DNA from 3 places in the Streptomyces sp. M41 genome. Region 1 is predicted to be linked to each of the others. Evidence: riboswitches for the same ligand, from Rfam matches in the RefSeq annotation. Region 1 holds a riboswitch; each other region holds the start of a gene.
What was found. A riboswitch is a leader RNA that binds a small molecule or an ion and turns the genes downstream of it on or off. The one in region 1 is predicted to bind cobalamin.

Region 1 (6,383 bases):
ACGTTCATCGCGCCAATGACCTCGAACGATTGCCTGGGTAAATGGAAAGCTTCTCGCTGATCCTCGCGATTGTGGTGGTGACCGCACTCGCGTTCGATTTCACGAACGGTTTCCACGACACCGCCAACGCGATGGCCACGACCATTTCCACGGGCGCTCTGAGGCCCAAGGTCGCGGTGGCCATGTCCGCCGTCCTCAATCTCGTCGGCGCCTTCCTCTCGGTGGAGGTCGCCAACACCATCTCCAAGGGCCTCGTCGACGAGGCCGGCATCCGTCCCGAAGTCATATTCGCCGCGCTGGTCGGTGCGATCCTCTGGAACCTGCTGACCTGGCTGGTCGGTCTGCCCTCCAGCTCCTCGCACGCCCTCATGGGCGGCCTGATCGGCGCCACCGTCGCCTCGGCCGGCGTCGGCGCGGTCCACGGCGACGTGCTCGTCACCAAGGTGCTGATCCCGGCGATCGCCGCCCCGCTGGTGGCGGGCATCGCGGCGATGTTCGCCACGCGGCTGACCTACAAGCTCGGCAAGAAGGCCGACGGCGGCGAGGCGTCCAAGAAGGGCTACCGCGCCGGGCAGATCGCCTCCGCCGGTCTGGTCTCCCTGGCCCACGGCACCAACGACGCGCAGAAGACCATGGGCATCATCACCCTCGCCCTGGTCGCCGGCGGCACCCTCGCCCCCGACTCCGACCCGCCCATGTGGGTCATCCTCTCCGCGGGCGTCGCCATCGCCCTCGGCACCTACCTCGGCGGCTGGCGCATCATCCGCACCATGGGCAAGGGTCTGACCGACCTCCAGCCGCAGCAGGGCTTCGCCGCCCAGACCAGCGCGGCCACGGTCATCCTGGCCTCCTCCCACCTGGGTTTCTCCCTCTCCACCACGCACTCCGTCTCCGGCGCGGTCATGGGCGCGGGCCTCGGCCGCAAGGGCGGCGTGGTCCGCTGGTCGACGGCCACCCGGATGTTCGTCGCCTGGGGCCTGACCCTGCCGGCCGCCGCCCTGGTGGGCGCGCTCGCGGAGTACGTGACCGGCTTCGGCGACTGGGGCACGGCCCTCGTCGCGGTCTTCCTGGTCGTCTCCAGCGCCGTGATCTGGAAGCTCTCCCGCCGCGAGATCGTCGACCACACCAACGTCAACGACCACGACCCCGACGAGCCGGCCGGCGTGGTGACCACGGCCATGGCCGCCGTGACGCCGCCGCCGGCGGGCACGGTGACCGAGGACATCACGGCCACCGTCCCGGCTCAGGCCTCCGAGCCGGCGCCGTCCAAGGCAGCCGTCTGACCCCCACCCGGTTACTCCTCCGGTTACTCAAGGAAGCAGAAGCATGAAGATCGACTGGGCGGCTCTCGGCTCCGTCTTCGGTGTCAGCCTCGTGGTCACCATTGCCCTGGTGGGCCTGTTCACCCTGGGCATCACCGGCCTGTCCCGCCGCGAACGCGCGGTGGCCCAGGGCGACTCGGCCACGCTCGCGGTCACCGGCGCGTACGCCTGCTTCGCGGCGTGTGCGGCGGCCGTGGGCTACGGGATCTATCTGATCGTGGCGTGACCCGCGCGCGCGTCGTGCGCTGACGCACGCCGGTCACGGATCGAGGTGCGAGACGGAACACCGTCCCGCACCTCACGCCTGTGTGGGCCTCCGCACACTCTCCCTTCGCAGGTCAACAGCAAGTTGACGGCCCTTCCGACCCCGTGGTGGACTGCCGGAGCCATCTACGGCGGCAGAAGAGGAAGCCGGTGCGAATCCGGCGCGGTCCCGCCACTGTCACCGGGGTAGAAACCCCCCGGGAGCCAGGAACTCTCACCGCCGGTCTCGTCGAACCAGGGCGCGGACACCCTGAGTGAGGACATAACGCGATGCTCGGCTGCCGTTCGAACTTGAGGTTCCGCACCAGGGCGCTGCCCGCCCCCGCGGCCGGCTGACGCCCATGCGTGCCGATCGCGTCTTCGCGTACGGCGCCGCCGCCGGACTTCTCGGTGATCTGCTGCTCGGCGACCCGCGCCGGGGGCATCCGGTCGCCGTGTTCGGGCGGGCCGCCGCTGCCGTGGAAGGTGTGTTGTGGCGTGACCACCGCGCGTGGGGTGCGCTGCACACGGCCGTGTGCGCCGGTGGCGCCGTGGCGCTCGGAACCATCGCCACCCGGGCCGTCCGTACGTCCCCCGCCGCATCCCTGGCCCTGACCGGCGCCGCCACCTGGGCGGTGGTCGGGGGGACTTCGCTGGCCCGGGAGGCCCGGCACATCGGGCGCGCCCTGGAGGCCGGAGACATCGAGGGCGCGCGGGCGCGGCTGCCGCATCTGTGCGGGCGGGACCCGCAGGCGCTGGACGCGGACCAGATCGCCCGGGCCGTGGTGGAGTCCGTCGCCGAGAACACCTCCGACGCGGTCGTGGGCGCGCTCGTCTGGGGGGCCGTGGGCGGGGTGCCGGGGCTGCTCGGGTTCCGGGCCGTGAACACGCTCGACGCCATGGTGGGCCACAAGTCGCCCAAGTACCGGCGCTACGGCTGGGCTTCTGCCCGGCTCGACGACCTGGCGGGGTGGCCGGGGGCGCGGCTGACGGCCGTGCTCGCGGCGCTGGCCGGGCCGGATCCGCGCGGTGCCGTGAGCGCCTGGCGGGCGGACGCGATGAGGCATCCGAGCCCCAACGCCGGCCCCGTGGAGGCCGCTTTCGCCGGGGCGCTCGGGGTGCGGCTGGGCGGGACGCTGTCGTACGGGGGGCGGGTGGAGCACCGGCCCGTGCTGAACACACAGGGACGGGCCGTCGTCACCCAGGACGTCGACCGGGCCGTACGGCTGTCGCGGCGCGTCACCTGGCTGGCGCTCGGGGTGTGCGCCGGGGCGCGGCTGCTGACGAACGCGCGGTCGCTGAAGAGGGGGCAGAGAGTATGAGCGGTGGTCTTCTGGTCGCCGGTACCACCTCCGACGCCGGCAAGAGCGTCGTGACCGCCGGGATCTGCCGGTGGCTGGTACGCCAGGGCGTCAAGGTCGCGCCCTTCAAGGCGCAGAACATGTCCCTCAACTCCTTCGTGACGAGGGAGGGGGCGGAGATCGGCCGGGCCCAGGCCATGCAGGCGCAGGCGTGCCGTGTGGAGCCGACGGCGCTGATGAATCCCGTGCTGCTCAAGCCCGGTGGCGAGCAGAGCAGTCAGGTCGTGCTGATGGGCAAGCCGGTCGGCGAGCTGAGCGCGCGCGGCTACCACGGCGGACGGCAGCAGAAGCTGCTGGGGACCGTGCTCGACTGTCTCGCCGAGCTGCGGGGCACGTATGACGCGGTGATCTGTGAGGGGGCCGGCTCTCCGGCTGAGATCAATCTGCGGCGGACGGACATCGTCAACATGGGCATCGCGCGCAGTGCGCGGCTGCCCGTGCTGGTGGTGGGCGACATCGACCGCGGCGGTGTCTTCGCGTCGTTCTTCGGGACCGTGGCCCTGCTCTCCCCCGAGGACCAGGAACTCGTCGCCGGGTATCTGGTCAACAAGTTCCGGGGAGATGTCAGCCTGCTGGAGCCCGGCCTCGACATGCTGCACGACCTCACCGGGCGGCGGACGTACGGTGTGCTGCCCTTCCGGCACGGGATGGGCATCGACGAGGAGGACGGGCTGCGGGTCTCCCTGCGCGGTGCCGTACGGGAGTCCCAGGTGTCCGCCCCCGTCGGCGAGGACGTGCTGCGGATCGCGGTGTGCGCCGTGCCGCTGATGTCCAACTTCACCGATGTGGACGCCTTGGCCGCCGAGCCGGGTGTGGTGGTGCGGTTCGTGGACCGGCCGGAGGAGCTGGCCGACGCCGACCTGGTGATCGTGCCGGGCACCCGCGGGACGGTCCGGGCGCTGGAGTGGCTGCGTGCCCGGGGGCTCGCCGAGGCACTGGTCCGCAGGGCCGCCGAGCAGCGGCCCGTCCTCGGCATCTGCGGCGGGTTCCAGATCCTCGGCGAGCACATCGTGGACGACGTCGAGAGCCGCAGCGGCGAGGTCGACGCGCTCGGGATCCTGCCGGTGCGGGTGCGGTTCGCCCGGGAGAAGACACTCACCCGGCCCGAGGGCGAGGCCCTCGGGGAGCGGGTCGCGGGCTACGAGATCCACCACGGCGTCGCCGACGTACACGGCGGCACCCCCTTCCTGGACGGCTGCCGGGTCGGCCAGACCTGGGGCACGCACTGGCACGGCTCGCTGGAGTCGGACGGATTCCGGCGGGCCTTCCTGCGGGAGGTGGCGCTCGCCGCGGGGAGGCGCTTCGTGCCGGCCGCCGATACGTCGTTCGCCGCGCTGCGCGAGGAGCAGCTCGACCGGCTCGGTGATCTGATCGAGCAGCACGCGGACACGGACGCGCTGTGGCGGCTCATCGAATCGGGGCCGCCGCAGGGACTGCCCTTCATTCCCCCGGGGGCTCCCGCATGAGCGCCGCGCGCACCCTCGGCGCCCCGGCGGCCGGGGACATCGACGACCGGACGTACGAGATGTGCGACATGTACGAGGAGCTGCCGGCCGATACGCCGGAGCGGCGGCGCGCCACCTGTCTTGAGCTGGAGGGCAACTTGGAGGGCGACGACCTGTGACCACCCCCTTCCCCTTTTCGGCCGTTGTCGGCCAGGACGACCTGCGGCTCGCACTGCTGCTGAACGCCGTGTCCCCGGCGGTCGGCGGCGTGCTGGTGCGCGGTGAGAAGGGCACGGCCAAGTCGACGGCGGTGCGGGCACTTTCGGCGCTGATGCCGCAGGTGCCGGTCGTCCCCGGCTGCCGTTTCTCCTGCGACCCCGGCGCTCCCGACCCCGCCTGCCCGGACGGACCGCACGAGCCGGGTGCGGGCGTCCCGCGCCCCGCACGGATGGTCGAGCTCCCGGTCGGCGCCTCCGAGGACCGGCTGGTGGGCGCCCTGGACATCGAGCGGGCGCTCGCCGAGGGCGTCAAGGCATTCGAGCCGGGCCTGCTCGCCGACGCGCACCGCGGGATCCTGTACGTCGACGAGGTCAACCTTCTCCACGACCACCTGGTGGACCTGCTGCTGGACGCGGCGGCGATGGGCGCGTCGTACGTCGAGCGCGAGGGTGTGTCCGTGCGGCACGCCGCGCGTTTTCTGCTGGTCGGCACCATGAACCCCGAAGAGGGTGAACTGCGGCCCCAGTTGCTCGACCGGTTCGGGCTGACCGTGGAGGTCGCGGCGTCGCGGGAGCCCGAGCAGCGGGTGGAGGTCGTCCGGCGGCGGCTCGCCTACGACGACGACCCCACCGCCTTCGCCGCCCGCTGGGCGGAGGAGGAGGCCGATGTACGTCGACGCATCGTCGCGGCGCGGGAGTTGCTGCCGTCGGTGCGGCTCGGGGACGCGGCGCTGCGGCAGATCGCGGCGACCTGTGCCGCCTTCGAGGTGGACGGGATGCGGGCCGACATCGTGATGGCGCGTACGGCGACCGCCCTGGCGGCCTGGGCCGGGCGGACGGACGTGCTCGCCGAGGACGTCCGGCAGGCCGCGCTGCTCGCGCTGCCGCACCGCAGGCGCCGTAACCCCTTCGACGCGCCGGGGCTCGACGAGGACAAGCTGGACGACACCCTGGAGGAGTTCGGCGGTTCCGAGGACGACGACCCGGATCCGGATCCCGACCCCGGGCCGGACGGTCCCGGTGGGGGCGGCGGGCAGCCGCCGCAGTCCGGTGACGGCCCGCACGACGGTGGACCGGCCGCGTCGGACGAGGCCGGCGCCGGCGGGCAGCCGCAGGCTTCCGGTGCCGGGGAGCAGACGCCCGTACGGGCCGCCGAGCCCTTTCGGGCGAAGGTGCTCAGCGTGCCGGGGGTCGGCGAGGGTGCCGCCGGGCGGCGTTCGCGGGCACGGACCGAGCAGGGGCGGACCACTGGGTCCAGGCGTCCTCACGGGGCCCTGACCAAGCTGCATCTGGCGGCCACCGTGCAGGCGGCGGCGCCGCATCAGCGGGCCCGGGGGAGGTCCGGGCCGGGGCTGGTGGTGCGCCGGGACGATCTGCGGCAGGCCGTGCGCGAGGGGCGTGAGGGCAATCTCGTGCTGTTCGCCGTGGACGCCTCCGGGTCGATGGCGGCCCGGCAGCGGATGGGCGCGGTCAAGGGGGCCGTGCTGTCGCTGCTGCTGGACGCGTATCAGCGGCGGGACAAGGTGGGGCTGGTGACGTTCCGGGGAGCGGGCGCCGAGGTGGCGCTGCCCCCGACCTCGTCCGTGGACGCGGCGGCGGCCCGGCTGGAGGCGCTGCCGACCGGTGGGCGCACACCGCTGGCGGCCGGGCTGCTCAAGGCACACGAGGTGCTGCGGGTGGAGCGGCTCAGGGACCCGGCGCGGCGTGCGCTGGTCGTGCTGGTGACGGACGGGCGGGCCACCGGCGGGCCCGAGCCGGTCGCGCTGGCCGGGCGGGCCGCCCGGCTCTTCGCGG
Region 2 (6,383 bases), on a different contig from region 1:
CCGGTGGGCGGCCACCGGGGAATCGAATCCGCCGGACAGCAGCACCAGGGCGCGTCCGCTTGAACCGACGGGCAGGCCGCTCAAGCCGGGGTGCCGGGTCCAGGAGAGGTACGTCTCCTTGCGGTCGATCTCGATGGCCAGCACGATGTCGGGCCGGGTGAGATCGACGCGCAGTTCGGGAACCTCCTCCAGGACCCGGGCTCCCACGTGCCCCGCCACCCGGGACGAGGTCAGCGGGAACTGCTTGTCCCGCCGCTTCACCCGTACGGCGAACCCGCTGCCCGGCCGCTGCCCGCCCAGCGCCTCGACAGCTGCCCGGGTGATCTCCTCCAGAGTGCTCGGCACCCGCACGGCCGGCTCGACGGAGTTGAAGCCGATCACCCTGCGCGCCCGCTCCACCAGCGCTTCCTGCGGGACCTGTCCGCCCAGGACGGTGACGTTCTGGGCGGTCTTGATCCACGTCGAGCCGCCGATCCCGCGCAGCGCGACGCGCAGGTTGTCGTGCAGCCGCTCGGTGAAGCGGTGGCGGTTGTGTCCCTTGAGGAAGATCTCACCGTGCTTGAGCAGCACACAGGGGCCGTAGGAGGAGGTCATGGCAGTGCCTCTCAGAAGTCCCAGTCGTCGTCGGCGGTGTCCTCCGCCTTGCCCATGACGTAGGAGGAGCCGGACCCGGAGAAGAAGTCGTGGTTCTCGTCGGCGCCGGGCGACAGCGCCGCGAGGATCTCCGGGTTGACCTCGGTCTCGTCCGCCCCGAAGCGAGCCGGGTAACCGAGGTTCATCAGTGCCTTGTTGGCGTTGTAGCGGACGAATACGGCCACGTCGTCCATCAGCCCGAGCGGCTCGTACAGCTCGCCCGAGTACTGGAGCTCCAGCTGGTACAGCTCCTCCAGCAGTGCGTGCGTGAACTCGCGCATCTCCTCCTGCTCGGCCGTCGACCGATTCTCCAGGCCGCGCTGGTACTTGTAGCCGGAGTAGTAGCCGTGCACCGCCTTGTCGCGCAGGATCAGGCGGATCATGTCGGCGGTGTTGGTGAGCAGGGCGTGGGTGGAGAAGTGCAGCGGGAGGTAGAAGCCCGCGTACAGCAGCAGCGACGACAGCAGGGTGGAGGCGACCTTCCGCTTCAGCGGGTCGTCGCCGTAGTAGTACTTCAGAACCGTCTTGCAGCGCTGCTGGAGGACGTCGTTGTCCACGGCCCAGCGGTAGGCGTCGTCGATCTCCGGGGTGTTGGAGAGGGTGGAGAAGACGGACGAGTAGCTGCGGGCGTGCACGGCCTGCATGAAGGCGATGTTGGTGTAGACGGCCTCCTCGTGCTCGGTGCGCGCGTCCTGGATCTGCACGATCTCGCCGACCGTGGCCTGCACGGTGTCGAGCATGGTCAGACCGGTGAACACCCGCATGGTGAGCGTGCGTTCCGCGGCGGTGAGCCGCTGCTGCCAGGCGTTCACGTCATTGGAGAGCGGAACCTTCTCGGGCAGCCAGAAGTTGGCGGTGAGCCGGTTCCACACCTCCAGGTCCTTCTCGTCGGTGACGCGGTTCCAGTTGACCGGGCGCAGGCGGGCGGCGGGGTCGTGGCGGTAGGACGGGGGTGTGACCGACAGTTCGGTCAGTGGTGCCGGGGTGGTGGTCATCGTCGGTGCTTTCGCGTGCGGTGGGGCGGAGGGCGTCACAGGGTGCAGGACAGGCAGTTCTCGATCTCGGTGCCCTCCAGGGCCTCCTGGCGCAGCCGGATGTAGTAGAGGGTCTTGATGCCCTTGCGCCAGGCGTGGATCTGCGCCCGGTTCAGGTCGCGGGTGGTGGCCGTGTCGCGGAAGAAGAGGGTGCAGCTCAGGCCCTGGTCGACGTGCTGGGTGGCCGCCGCGTACGTGTCGATGATCTTCTCGTAGCCGATCTCGTACGCGTCCTGGAAGTACTCCAGGTTGTCGTTGTCCATGTGCGGCGCCGGGTAGTAGACGCGGCCGAGCTTGCCCTCCTTGCGGATCTCCACCTTGGCGGCGATCGGGTGGATGGAGGCGGTCGAGTCGTTGATGTAGCTGATGGAACCCGTGGGCGGCACGGCCTGGAGGTACTGGTTGTAGATGCCGTGCTCCTGGACGGACCGCTTCAACTCACGCCAGTCGTCCTGCGTGGGGATGCGGATACCCGCGTCGGCGAAAACCTCCCGCACCCGCTCGGTGGCCGGCTCCCACGCCTGCTCGGTGTACTTGTCGAAGTACGAGCCGTCGGCATACGCCGTGGTCTCGAACCCGTCGAAGGCCGTGCCGCGCTCGATCGCGATCCGGTTCGAGGCACGCAGCGCGTGATAGGCGACCGCGTAGAAGTACATGTCGGTAAAGTCGACGCCCTCTTCGCTGCCGTAGTGGATGCGCTGCGAGGCGAGGTAGCCGTGCAGGTTCATCTGGCCGAGGCCGATGGAGTGCGTCAGCCGGTTGCCGTGTGCCACGGACGGGACCGCGTCGATGTCCGACTGGTCGGAGACGGATGTCAGGCCCCGCACCGACGTCTCGACGGTCGCGCCGAAGTCGGGGGAGGCCATCGCGGCGGCGATGTTCAGCGAGCCCAGGTTGCAGGAGATGTCCTTGCCGACGGTCTCGTAGCCGAGCGAGGCGTCGTAGGTGCTGGGCGTGTTGACCTGAAGGATCTCCGAGCACAGGTTGGACATGTTGATCCAGCCCGGGATCGGGTTGGCCCGGTTCACCGTGTCCTCGAACAGCAGATACGGGTACCCCGACTCGAACTGCAACTCCGCGATCGTCTTGAAGAACTCGCGGGCGCTGAGCGTGGTCTTGCGGATGCGAGGGTTGGCGACCAGGTCGTCGTAGTGCTCGCTGACGGAGAGGTCGGACAGCGGCTTGCCGTACTCGCGCTCGACGTCGTAGGGCGAGAACAGGTGCATGTCCTCGTTGCGCTTGGCGAGTTCGAAGGTGATGTCCGGGACGACGACACCCAGGGAGAGGGTCTTGATGCGGATCTTCTCGTCCGCGTTCTCCCGCTTGGTGTCCAGGAACCGCATGATGTCCGGGTGGTGCGCGTGCAGGTACACCGCGCCCGCGCCCTGGCGTGCGCCTAGCTGGTTGGCGTACGAGAAGGAGTCCTCAAGGAGCTTCATCACCGGGACGACGCCCGAGGACTGATTCTCGATCTTCTTGATCGGGGCGCCCTGTTCGCGCAGGTTCGTCAGGAGCAGGGCGACTCCACCGCCGCGCTTGCTGAGCTGGAGCGCGGAGTTGATGCCGCGTCCGATGGACTCCAGGTTGTCCTCGACACGGAGGAGGAAGCAGGAGACGAGCTCGCCGCGCTGGGCCTTGCCGGCGTTCAGGAAGGTGGGGGTGGCGGGCTGGAAGCGGCCGGTCATCATCTCGTCGACCAGCCGGGAGGCCAACTGCTCGTCACCGGCGCCGAGATACAGGGCGGTGGCGACGACCCGGTCCTCGTAGCGCTCCAGGTAGTGGGAGCCGTCGAAGGTCTTCAGCGTGTACGAGGTGTAGTACTTGAACGCGCCGAGGAAGGTGCGGAAGCGGTGCTTGTGGGCGTACGCCTGCTGGTGGAGGCTCTCCACGAACTCCCAGGCATAGGCCCGGATCGGGGCTTCCTCGTAGTAGTCGTTCTCGATCAGATAGTCGATCTTCTCCTTCAGTGACCCGAACTCCACCGTGTTCGGGTTCACATGCTGGAGGAAGTACTGGCGTACGGCCTCGCGGTCCTTGTCGAACTGGATGTGGCCGTCGCAGTCGTACATGTTCAGCAGGGCGTTCAGCGCGTGGTAGTCCTTGCGCGTGCCGACCGACTCGCGCTGCGCGGTGATCACGCCGCTGCCGAGGAGCGTCGTGTCCAAAACCTCTGAAGTCCTTCCCTCACGGCGCGGACGTCGCGGTCCGTGCCCAGCAGTTCGAATCGGTACAGCTCGGGGACCCGGCACTTGGCCGAGATGACCCGCCCGGCAAGGCAGTAGTCCGCACCGAAGTTGGTGTTGCCCGAGGCGATCACCCCGCGCAGCAACGCCCGGTTGGCCTCGACGTTCAGGAAGCGGACCACCTGCCTGGGGACCGCACCCGCGCGCTCGCCGCCGCCGTAGGTCGGCACGATCAGCACATACGGGTCGGTGACCTGGGGCATGCCGTCGCGGTGCGGGTGCAGGGGGATCCGCGTGGCGGGCAGGCCCAGCCTCTCCACGAAGCGCTTGGTGTTCTCCGAGACGCTGGAGAAGTACACGAGACCACTCATCGACCACCGCCTCCTCTCGCTCGTTCCCGTGTCGTCCGTCCGAGGACCGGGAGGGGAGGAGCGTCGCGGCGCGTACGGCGAACAGCCGGGCGGCGGCGGAAACCTGTACGCCACGCCTGACCCGGGGCCGTGCGACTGCCACGTGGCCCTCCCTCGGGGCCTCGGAGCGCGTGCGCCGTGTCGTCGGCGTACGCACCGGTGGCAGGTCTTCGGACTCACGGGCCCACCCTCCTGACCGGAGGACACCTACTGGCCGTCGCTTCCCAGACCCGGTACGTCGGGCCCAGTGCGTATGACGGCGGTCGTTCCCGCTCACCGCTGCGGGGCAGTCCCGGATTTCCACCGGGTTCCCTCTTGCCTCGCCGACACAGAGGTGCCTGGCGAACCACCAGCACGATCAACACTACATCTAGAACGAGCTGAGTCCAGCCACCCCCAGATGTTGTGTTGGCGAGTGAAGTTAGGTATACCTAAGTCGGCCTTGGGGTGCGGGGGCGACGAGGGTCCGAGGCGCGTCCCGCGCCGGTGACGGCCCGTACCCGATGGGCCCGTCGCCGTATCTCGGCCACGAGCGCCGCCTGGCGGTGCCGAGGACCGAGGGGCGGGAAGGCATCGTGCGGTTCGGCTGGGGATTCGCCGTCGAGTTCCGCGGCGAGACCATCGAGGAACTCGGTCATGTCGACGAGCGCGTCGCGCAGCGCGCGCATCTTGGCGGTCTGGCTGCCGAGTTGTCTGCGCATGGCGAGCAGGCTCTCGAAGTCCTTCGCCGACACGGCGACCATGGGCCGGCCGTCCACCATGACCTCTCGCGCTTTGTGCCTCACCGATGAACCCCCTTGTGCTTGTGGCCGTGGCGGTACTGCTCGTCGGGGCCGAGGCGCTTGTGGCGCCCCGGCCCTCGGGATGTGCGGATCAGGACTCGGACAGCTCGCCACGCACCGTGCGGGCCGCGGCGACCAGGTTCTCCAGGGAGGCGCGGGTCTCGGGCCAGCCGCGGGTCTTCAGGCCGCAGTCGGGGTTGACCCAGAGCCGTTCGGCGGGGATGGCCTTCAGTCCGGTGCGCAGGAGTTCCGCCGCCTCCTGGGTGCTCGGCACCCGCGGCGAGTGGATGTCGTAGACACCCGGCCCCGCCTCGCGCGGGTAGCCGTGGGCGGCGAGTTCGCGGGCGACCTGCATGTGGGAGCGGGCGGCCTCCAGGCTGATGACGTCGGCGTCGAGGTCGTCGATGGCCTGGACGATGTCGCCGAACTCGGCGTAGCACATGTGGGTGTGGATCTGGGTGTCCGGCCGCACAGAGCTGGTGCTGAGCCGGAACGCCTCGGTCGCCCACGCGAGGTAGGCCGGGTGGTCGGCGGAGCGCAGGGGCAGGGTCTCGCGCAGCGCGGGTTCGTCGACCTGGATGACCGAGGTCCCGGCGGCCTCCAGGTCGCTCACCTCGTCGCGCAGGGCGAGGGCGACCTGGCGGGCGGTGTCGCCGAGGGGCTGGTCGTCGCGGACGAAGGACCAGGCGAGCATGGTGACCGGTCCGGTGAGCATGCCCTTGACCGGGCGGGAGGTGAGGGACTGGGCGTACGTCGTCCAGCGCACCGTCATCGGTTCGGGGCGGGAGATGTCGCCGGCCAGGATCGGCGGACGGACGTAGCGGGTGCCGTAGGACTGGACCCAGCCGTGCTGGGTGGCGAGGAAGCCGGTGAGCTGCTCGGCGAAGTACTGGACCATGTCGTTGCGTTCGGGCTCGCCGTGCACGAGGACGTCGATCCCGGTCTTCTCCTGGAAGGAGATGACTTCCTGGATCTCGGCCTTGATGCGCTCCTCGTAGCCGGCCGTGTCGGTCCGCCCGCCGCGCAGGTCGGCGCGTGCGGTGCGCAGTTCGCCGGTCTGCGGGAAGGAGCCGATGGTGGTGGTCGGCAGCAGGGGAAGGCCGAGATGGGCGCGCTGGGCGGTGGCCCGCTCGGCGTACGGCTGGGAGCGGCGGGCGTCGGCCTCGGTGACGGCGGCGGTACGGGCGCGCACGGCCGGGTCGTGGGTGATCGGCGAGCCCGCGCGGGAGGCCAGGTCGGCCCGGTTGGCGGCGAGTTCGGCGGTGATCGCGCCCGTGCCCTGGGCGAGGCCCTTGGCGAGGGTGACGATCTCGGCGGTCTTCTGCTTGGCGAAGGCCAGCC
Region 3 (6,383 bases), on a different contig from region 1:
GTGAAGCCGCCGCCAGCAAGGGCGCGCACCGCGTCGATGGAGGCGTACGCGGACGGCTGGGTGTCGCTCGGCAGGTACCTGAAGCCGCCGCCGGGGTTGATCTGCTGCGCGATCAGGAAGTCGACCGGGGTCTTGCCCATGGAGGTGAGGAAGTCGCCGGTCTGCGGGTTGATTCCGCAGGCGTTGAGGCCGGAGACGGCCCAGCCGTTGGAGTCGGTGTTGATGCCGTACATGGCGTTGAAGGCACCGCTGTTCGGCACCAGCTTGCTCTTGAGGAACGCCCTTGCCTGGACGATGTCGGTGTCGGTGTTCGGCACCCCCGAGACGCACAGCGCCGCCATCGCCGCACCGGCCATGTCGACATCGCTCGCGGCGGCCAGCTTGGCCGGGTCGCCCTCGGCCTTGGCGTAGTTCCAGCCGCCGTCGTCGTGCTGGTTGGCACGGATGCGGGTGACCATCGCGTTGCGCAGCGCCTGCGGAATGCGGGCCTGACCGGCCTGGGTCCTGGCGCCGCCCAGGGCGAGAGCGGCGAAGACGGTGCCGTTGAAATTGGCGGAGGGGCCGAAGTAGCCGGGCTCGGCGGTCTGCCAGTAGCGGTAGATGTCGGCGATCAGGTTGCGGGAGGCGGAGACGCGGGCCGGGTCGATGCCGGCGGCGTAGGCGTTGAGGGCGGCCCGCTCGTAGTCCGTGACGACGGGCGATGCCGACGGCCAGCTCGTCGTGGACAGCAGGTTGCGGTAGACGGTTCTCGCGTTCTTGCTTGCGTCGCCGCCCGGCGTGACGTCCACGGCGGCGGTTCCGGCGGAGGCGAACGCGCTGAACGCCCATTCGTTGGACAGCCCGGACCCGGCGTACGAACCGTCCGCGGCCTGAAGGGTCTTGAGGTAGGCGATGCCGTTGTTCTTGGCGGTGGCTATCTGTGCCGGGGAGGAGGTGGCCGACGCGGGGAGGGTGGTCAGGGCGAACACGCTGAGCGCCGCGGAAGCGACGAGTGCCGGGCGGCGAAGGGACCGGGGACGGGACATGGACGGCTCCTGAGAGTAAGGGACGTCGACCCCGAAACCCGGGCACGTACGGCGCGGCACCGGGTGCGGGCGCCGTCCGGGAACGCGTGGACCGGCTTCCAAAGGTGCATGCCCGCATGGGCATTCGGGCTCGGAACGACCCCGCCGTTCCACACCGCTGCGCGTCAGCCCCGGATTCACACCGGGTTCCCCCATGTGGCAGCCCAGGACGCTACTCGACTCCCGTGCCCGCCGCCAGACTTGTCTCGCCAGACTTGTCCCGGACGACCCCTTGCCACCCCTGTGCCTCTCCTTGACGCTGTCTGTGAACCATGTTCAAATCCGGCTGATACAGACGCAGTTCCAGGGGAAGCCGGTGTGACTCCGGCGCTGTCCCGCAACCATGAGCCCGGCGACCGCCGGGCGAGCCGGAACACCTGGCCGCGTGCTCTCAGCAACGAACGCAACGAAACGCAATGAACGCCGTCGCGGACTGCGGCGTGGTGCGACCAGCCGTCCCCGGCGGAAATCCCCCAGGTGACGGCCCTCACCCACGCCCTCGCCGTGTCGGCCACACAACGAGGGGCCGGGGGCCGTGGTGGGGACGGACAGACGCAGCACAACCGGACGCACGGGAAGCAGACCGGGGTCGTTGACGGCGCTGCTGTCGGCACTTGCGTTGCTCGTGGGGACCGCGGTGACGTTCCTCACCATCACCCCCGCCACGGCCGACCCGATCGGAGACTGCACCGCCACCCAGGGCGCCGTCGTCGCCGTCGACTTCGGGCCGTTCGGCGGCGAGGTCGTACGCGGCTGCGACACCACCCCCACCACCGGCTACGAACTCCTCCACGAGGGCGGCTTCGGCACCACCGGCACCGAGCACGACGGCCCCGCCTTCATCTGTCGCCTCGGCCACGGAACCTTCAACTCCGGTACGCAGTACCCGACTTCCGACAAGGAATCCTGCGTCCTGACCCCGCCGGCCACCGCCTACTGGTCCTACTGGACGGCCGCGCCCGGCCAGGAGGAGTGGTCCTACAGCCAGTACGGCGCCATGGACCGCAAGCTCAAGGACGGCGACGTCGACGCCTGGGTGTTCGGTGGCACCGATGTCGGCGGCTCCACCGGCAAGCCCACCTTCAGCCCCGACGACGTCCGCGCGGGCGGAGACAACGGCACCCCAGACCCCGGCACGCCCACCGGAGCACCCGGCGACGTGGCGCTGGCCGCCGCGGCGACCTGGCTCAAGGGCCGTCTGACGGACGGCGAACGCGTCGTCGACGAGGGCGCCGAGACCCCCAACTACCTGCTGAGCACCGAGACCGCGTACGCGCTCGCCGCCGCCGAGGGCAAGAGCGGGGTCCTGGAGAAGGTCACCGCCTTCCTCGCCGCCCACACCGGCGCCTACGCCTACCCGTCCGGCACCGACCAGGCGCCCGACGCCACCGCCGCCGCCCGCCTCGCCCTCCTCGCGGAGATCGCCGAGGGCGACCCGGCCGACTTCGGCGGCCACGACCTCGTCGGCGACCTGGCGAAGAACGTCTGCGCGGCGGGCCCCGAGTCCGGCACCCCGACTCCCGGCTGCACCGCCAAGGGCGACTTCCGCAACGCGGGCTACACCGACGGGCAGGCACTGTCCGTGCTCGCCCTGCTGCGGGCCGGCTCGACGCCGCCGGCGGACGCCGTCGAGCGTCTGACCCAGCTGCAGTGCACCAGCGGCGGCATCACCAGCGTCCTCATCCGCCCCGGCGAGAACTGCGACGGCGACCCGGCCACCACCGGCCTCGTCGCCCTGGTCCTGCACGAGGCGGGCGGCCACGAGGCGGCCGTGGCGAAGGCCCGTACGTATCTGACCAAGGCCCAGCGCGCGGACGGCGCCTTCACCGCGTACACGGGTTCCACCGTCGCAAGCGTCGCCGCGACCGGCTACGCCGCCCAGGCCCTGCGCGCGCTCGGCGAAACCGCCATCGCCGACGCGGCCGTGGGCTGGCTGTCGAGGCAGCAACTCGACGACGGCGGCTTCGGGTTCGAGGAGGGCGCCACGGAGTCCTCCCTCTACCCGACCCCGCCAGCGGTCCTGGCCGGCGCCGGCACCGATCTGACCGCGCTCACCACCAAGGAACCCGAGCCGACCGACCCGCCGACCACCGACGATCCGAGCACGCCGCCGACCGGCGGTGCGGGGCCCGACCTCACCAAAGGCGTCGCCTACCTCACCAGCGCCGCCAACCTCAAGCAGGGCCAGTACCACACCGCGGGATCCGGCACCTCCCGCGCCGACTTCGGCCTGACCATCGACGGCGCCTACGCTCTCGCCGCCACCGGCCTGAACAACGCCAAACTGCGCGGCATCGTCGACTTCCTCGACCGGGGAGGCAAGGACGGCGAGGGGCGCACCGTGCACGACTGGACCGGCGTCGGGACCGAACACGCCGTGGGCGGGGCCATCGGCAAGACCGCGTTGCTCGCCGAGGCGGTGGGCCGCGACCCGCGCGACTTCGGCGGTGAAAACCTGATCGCCGCGCTCGACAAGGCCGTATGCGCGAAGCCGAGCACCGCACCCGACCGCTCCTGCGCCGCGAAGGGCGCCTACACCTACGCGCCGAGCGTGTTCGCCCAGTCCCTGGCCGTCATGGCACAGGTGCGCGCCGGTGAGGAGGCCGCGGCCGAGGAGCCGATCGCCTATCTGGCCGGCCTTCAGCACGACAGCGGCGCCTGGCCGAGCCTGATTCCGTCCACCGGGGACTCCGACGTGGACTCCACGGCGATCGCCGCGATGGCCCTGGAGCTGGCCGGCGGCCACGAACAGGCCGTCGACAAGGCGCTCGGCTGGATCGCCTCCATGCAGCTGGCCGACGGCGGCTTCCCGGGCGCCGCCGGCAACTCGACCAACTCGGCCGCGCTGGCCGTGCAGGGACTGTCGCTGGACGCCTCCGCCCACACGGACGAGATCGCCGCGGCGCGGAAGTTCCTCGCCGCCCGGCAGAACCCCGACGGCGGCTTCGACGTGGCGAAGGAGGGCCAGCAGGGTTCCGATCTGCGGGCCTCCACGCAGGCGGTGGGCGGCGCCACCGGAGTCTCCTTCGGCGAGCTGGAGCGCAGCCTGGACGGCACATCGCCACAGCCCACGCCCAGCCCGAGCCCGAGCGGAACGGCCCCGGACATCGTGACGCCCGGTGACATTTCAGGCACGGGCGGAACGTCCGGCGGCACCGGTGCCCAGGGCTCGTCCGGCGGTCTGGCGTCCACCGGCGTCCAGGTCGCCGCCCTCGCGGCCGTCGCCGCGCTGCTGGTGGCCGCGGGCTGGCGCACGGTCGTCGTCGCCCGGCGGCGAGTCGAGGCGGGGGAGCCGGGGGAGTCGTCATGACGGCCGCAGCCCGTAACGTCGCCCGTACCGCCGTACGGCTCGCGGCGGCCCTCGGCCTCACCGCCGCCGCCCTCGCCGCGACCGTGGCCCCGGCCGCCGCCGCCCCGCAGCCCATGGGCCAGTGCACGACCACCTCCGGAGCCGTCCTCGCCGTCGACTTCAGCCACTGGGGCGGCCCGATCCTGCGCTCCTGCGGTACGACGCCCACCACCGGCTACGAACTGCTCAACCAGGGCGGCTGGCGCACCGCCGGTACCGGGCACGACGGCCCGGCGTTCATCTGCCGTATCGGCTACAGCGGTTACAAGAACGGCAAACAGTTCCCGACCCCGGCCGAGGACGACTGCGTCCTCACGCCGCCCGCGTCCGCCTACTGGTCCTACTGGCACGCCGACCCGGGCGAGGACACCTGGGAGTACAGCCAGCTCGGGGCCATGCTCTACAAGCCGAAGCCCGGCAGCGTCGACCTGTGGCAGTTCGGCGGCACCAACGTGGAAGGCACGGAGGGTCGGCCCTCCGTGACCCCGGACCGGTTGCGCGCCCACAACACCCGCCCGCAGGGCAACGCGGGCAAGCCGCCGTCCGACGACGAGGCACCCCCGCTCCCGCCGGATGTGGACACCGGCCCGGCGCCGGAGCGGCCGGTGCCCCGGCCGACGAAGCCCTCGCCGGCCGAGTCGACCCCGAAGAAGTCCAAGGAACCGAAGCCGACGAAGAGCGCCTCCCCTTCGCCGACCCCCAGCCCTTCGCCGAGCACCTCCGCCCCGGTCGACGCGACCGCCGCACCCAGCGCCGGTACCAAGGTCGTCGACGCCGCACCGGCCGCCGATGCCGAGCACGACCCCGGCTCGATCGGGCCGGTGGTCACCGGTGCCTCGCTCGTCCTGCTCATCGGCGGGGCCGCCGTCTACGCGGCCCGCCGGCGCCGCCGTACCGAGTGACCCGCGTGGCACGCACCACAGCCGACGCCACCCTCCCCCTGTCCGGGCCCGCACCGGACAGGGGCGGGCGGCGCCTGCCGCGCACCCTGCACCCGATGGCCTGGTGGATCTGGGCGCTCGCCCTCGCCACCGCCGTCAGCCGCACCAACAACCCGCTGCTGCTGTTCCTGGTTCTGGCCGTCCTCGGCTACGTCGTCTCAGCCCGCCGCACCGAGGCCCCCTGGGCCCGCGGCTTCAAGTACTACTTGTATCTGGCGCTCACGGTCGTCGCGATCCGCGTGGTCTTCCGCGCAGTGTTCGCCACCGGCATCACGCCCCACGATCACTTCCTGTTCTCTCTGCCACACGTACCGACCCCCGACTGGTACGCCGGCATCCAGATCGGTGGACCGGTGTCCCTGGAGGCCCTGCTGTCCGCCGCGACCGACGGACTGCGGCTGGCCTGCATGCTGTGCTGCATCGGCGCCGCCAACACCCTCGCCAATCCCAAACGCGCGCTGCGTGTGCTGCCCGGTGCCCTGTACGAACTCGGCGTCGCCGTCACGGTCGCGCTGAGCGTCGCCCCGCAGCTGGTGCACAGCGTGCAGCGCGTCGTTCGCGCGCGGAAGCTGCGGGCGGGCAGTACGAAGGGCCGCCGTGCGCTGCGCGGCATCGTGGTCCCCGTACTGGAGGACGCCCTGGAACGCTCGCTGCGGCTGGCCGCCGCCATGGATTCCCGGGGCTACGGCCGGGCCGGTACCGCCACCCGCCGCTCCCGCCGTGCGACCGGGGTGCTGATGCTCCTCGGCATGTGCGGGCTGTGCGCCGGCGCGTACGGGCTGCTGGACGCCACCGCGCCCGCCTTCGTGGGCCTGCCCGCCATGGGCTGCGGAGCAGTGCTGTGCGTGGCGGGCCTGCGTCTCGGCGGGCGGCGGGTCACCCGCACGAGTTACCGGCCCGACCCGTGGCGGCTGCCGGAGTGGGCCGTCGCCGCGAGCGGCATGGTCGCGGCGGTCCTGCTGTTCGCGAACCTCGGCTACAACCCCGCCGAACTCAACCCCTCCTTCTACCCGTTGACCTGGCCAACCC

Region 2: another riboswitch for cobalamin. It lies ahead of nrdI (class Ib ribonucleoside-diphosphate reductase assembly flavoprotein NrdI); the one in region 1 lies ahead of ACHBTE_RS28955 (cobalamin biosynthesis protein).
Region 3: another riboswitch for cobalamin. It lies ahead of ACHBTE_RS00300 (prenyltransferase/squalene oxidase repeat-containing protein); the one in region 1 lies ahead of ACHBTE_RS28955 (cobalamin biosynthesis protein).

The regions. Positions count from the first base shown of each region.
Region 1 is NZ_JBIMKE010000030.1:32,063-38,445, reverse strand. It holds gene ACHBTE_RS28965 (inorganic phosphate transporter) at 42-1,283, shown strand; gene ACHBTE_RS28960 (hypothetical protein) at 1,327-1,548, shown strand; cobalamin riboswitch at 1,678-1,821, shown strand; gene ACHBTE_RS28955 (cobalamin biosynthesis protein) at 1,928-2,887, shown strand; gene ACHBTE_RS28950 (cobyric acid synthase) at 2,884-4,392, shown strand; gene ACHBTE_RS28945 (hypothetical protein) at 4,389-4,550, shown strand; gene ACHBTE_RS28940 (putative cobaltochelatase) at 4,547-6,383, shown strand, end outside.
Region 2 is NZ_JBIMKE010000001.1:81,409-87,791, forward strand. It holds gene thiI (tRNA uracil 4-sulfurtransferase ThiI) at 1-594, opposite strand, end outside; gene nrdF (class 1b ribonucleoside-diphosphate reductase subunit beta) at 606-1,628, opposite strand; gene nrdE (class 1b ribonucleoside-diphosphate reductase subunit alpha) at 1,664-3,805, opposite strand; gene nrdI (class Ib ribonucleoside-diphosphate reductase assembly flavoprotein NrdI) at 3,802-4,221, opposite strand; cobalamin riboswitch at 4,404-4,626, opposite strand; gene ACHBTE_RS00390 (hypothetical protein) at 4,692-5,045, opposite strand; gene metE (5-methyltetrahydropteroyltriglutamate--homocysteine S-methyltransferase) at 5,134-6,383, opposite strand, start outside.
Region 3 is NZ_JBIMKE010000001.1:63,253-69,635, forward strand. It holds gene ACHBTE_RS00295 (hypothetical protein) at 1-1,025, opposite strand, end outside; cobalamin riboswitch at 1,144-1,217, opposite strand; cobalamin riboswitch at 1,332-1,464, shown strand; gene ACHBTE_RS00300 (prenyltransferase/squalene oxidase repeat-containing protein) at 1,657-4,374, shown strand; gene ACHBTE_RS00305 (hypothetical protein) at 4,371-5,315, shown strand; gene ACHBTE_RS00310 (energy-coupling factor transporter transmembrane component T) at 5,312-6,383, shown strand, end outside.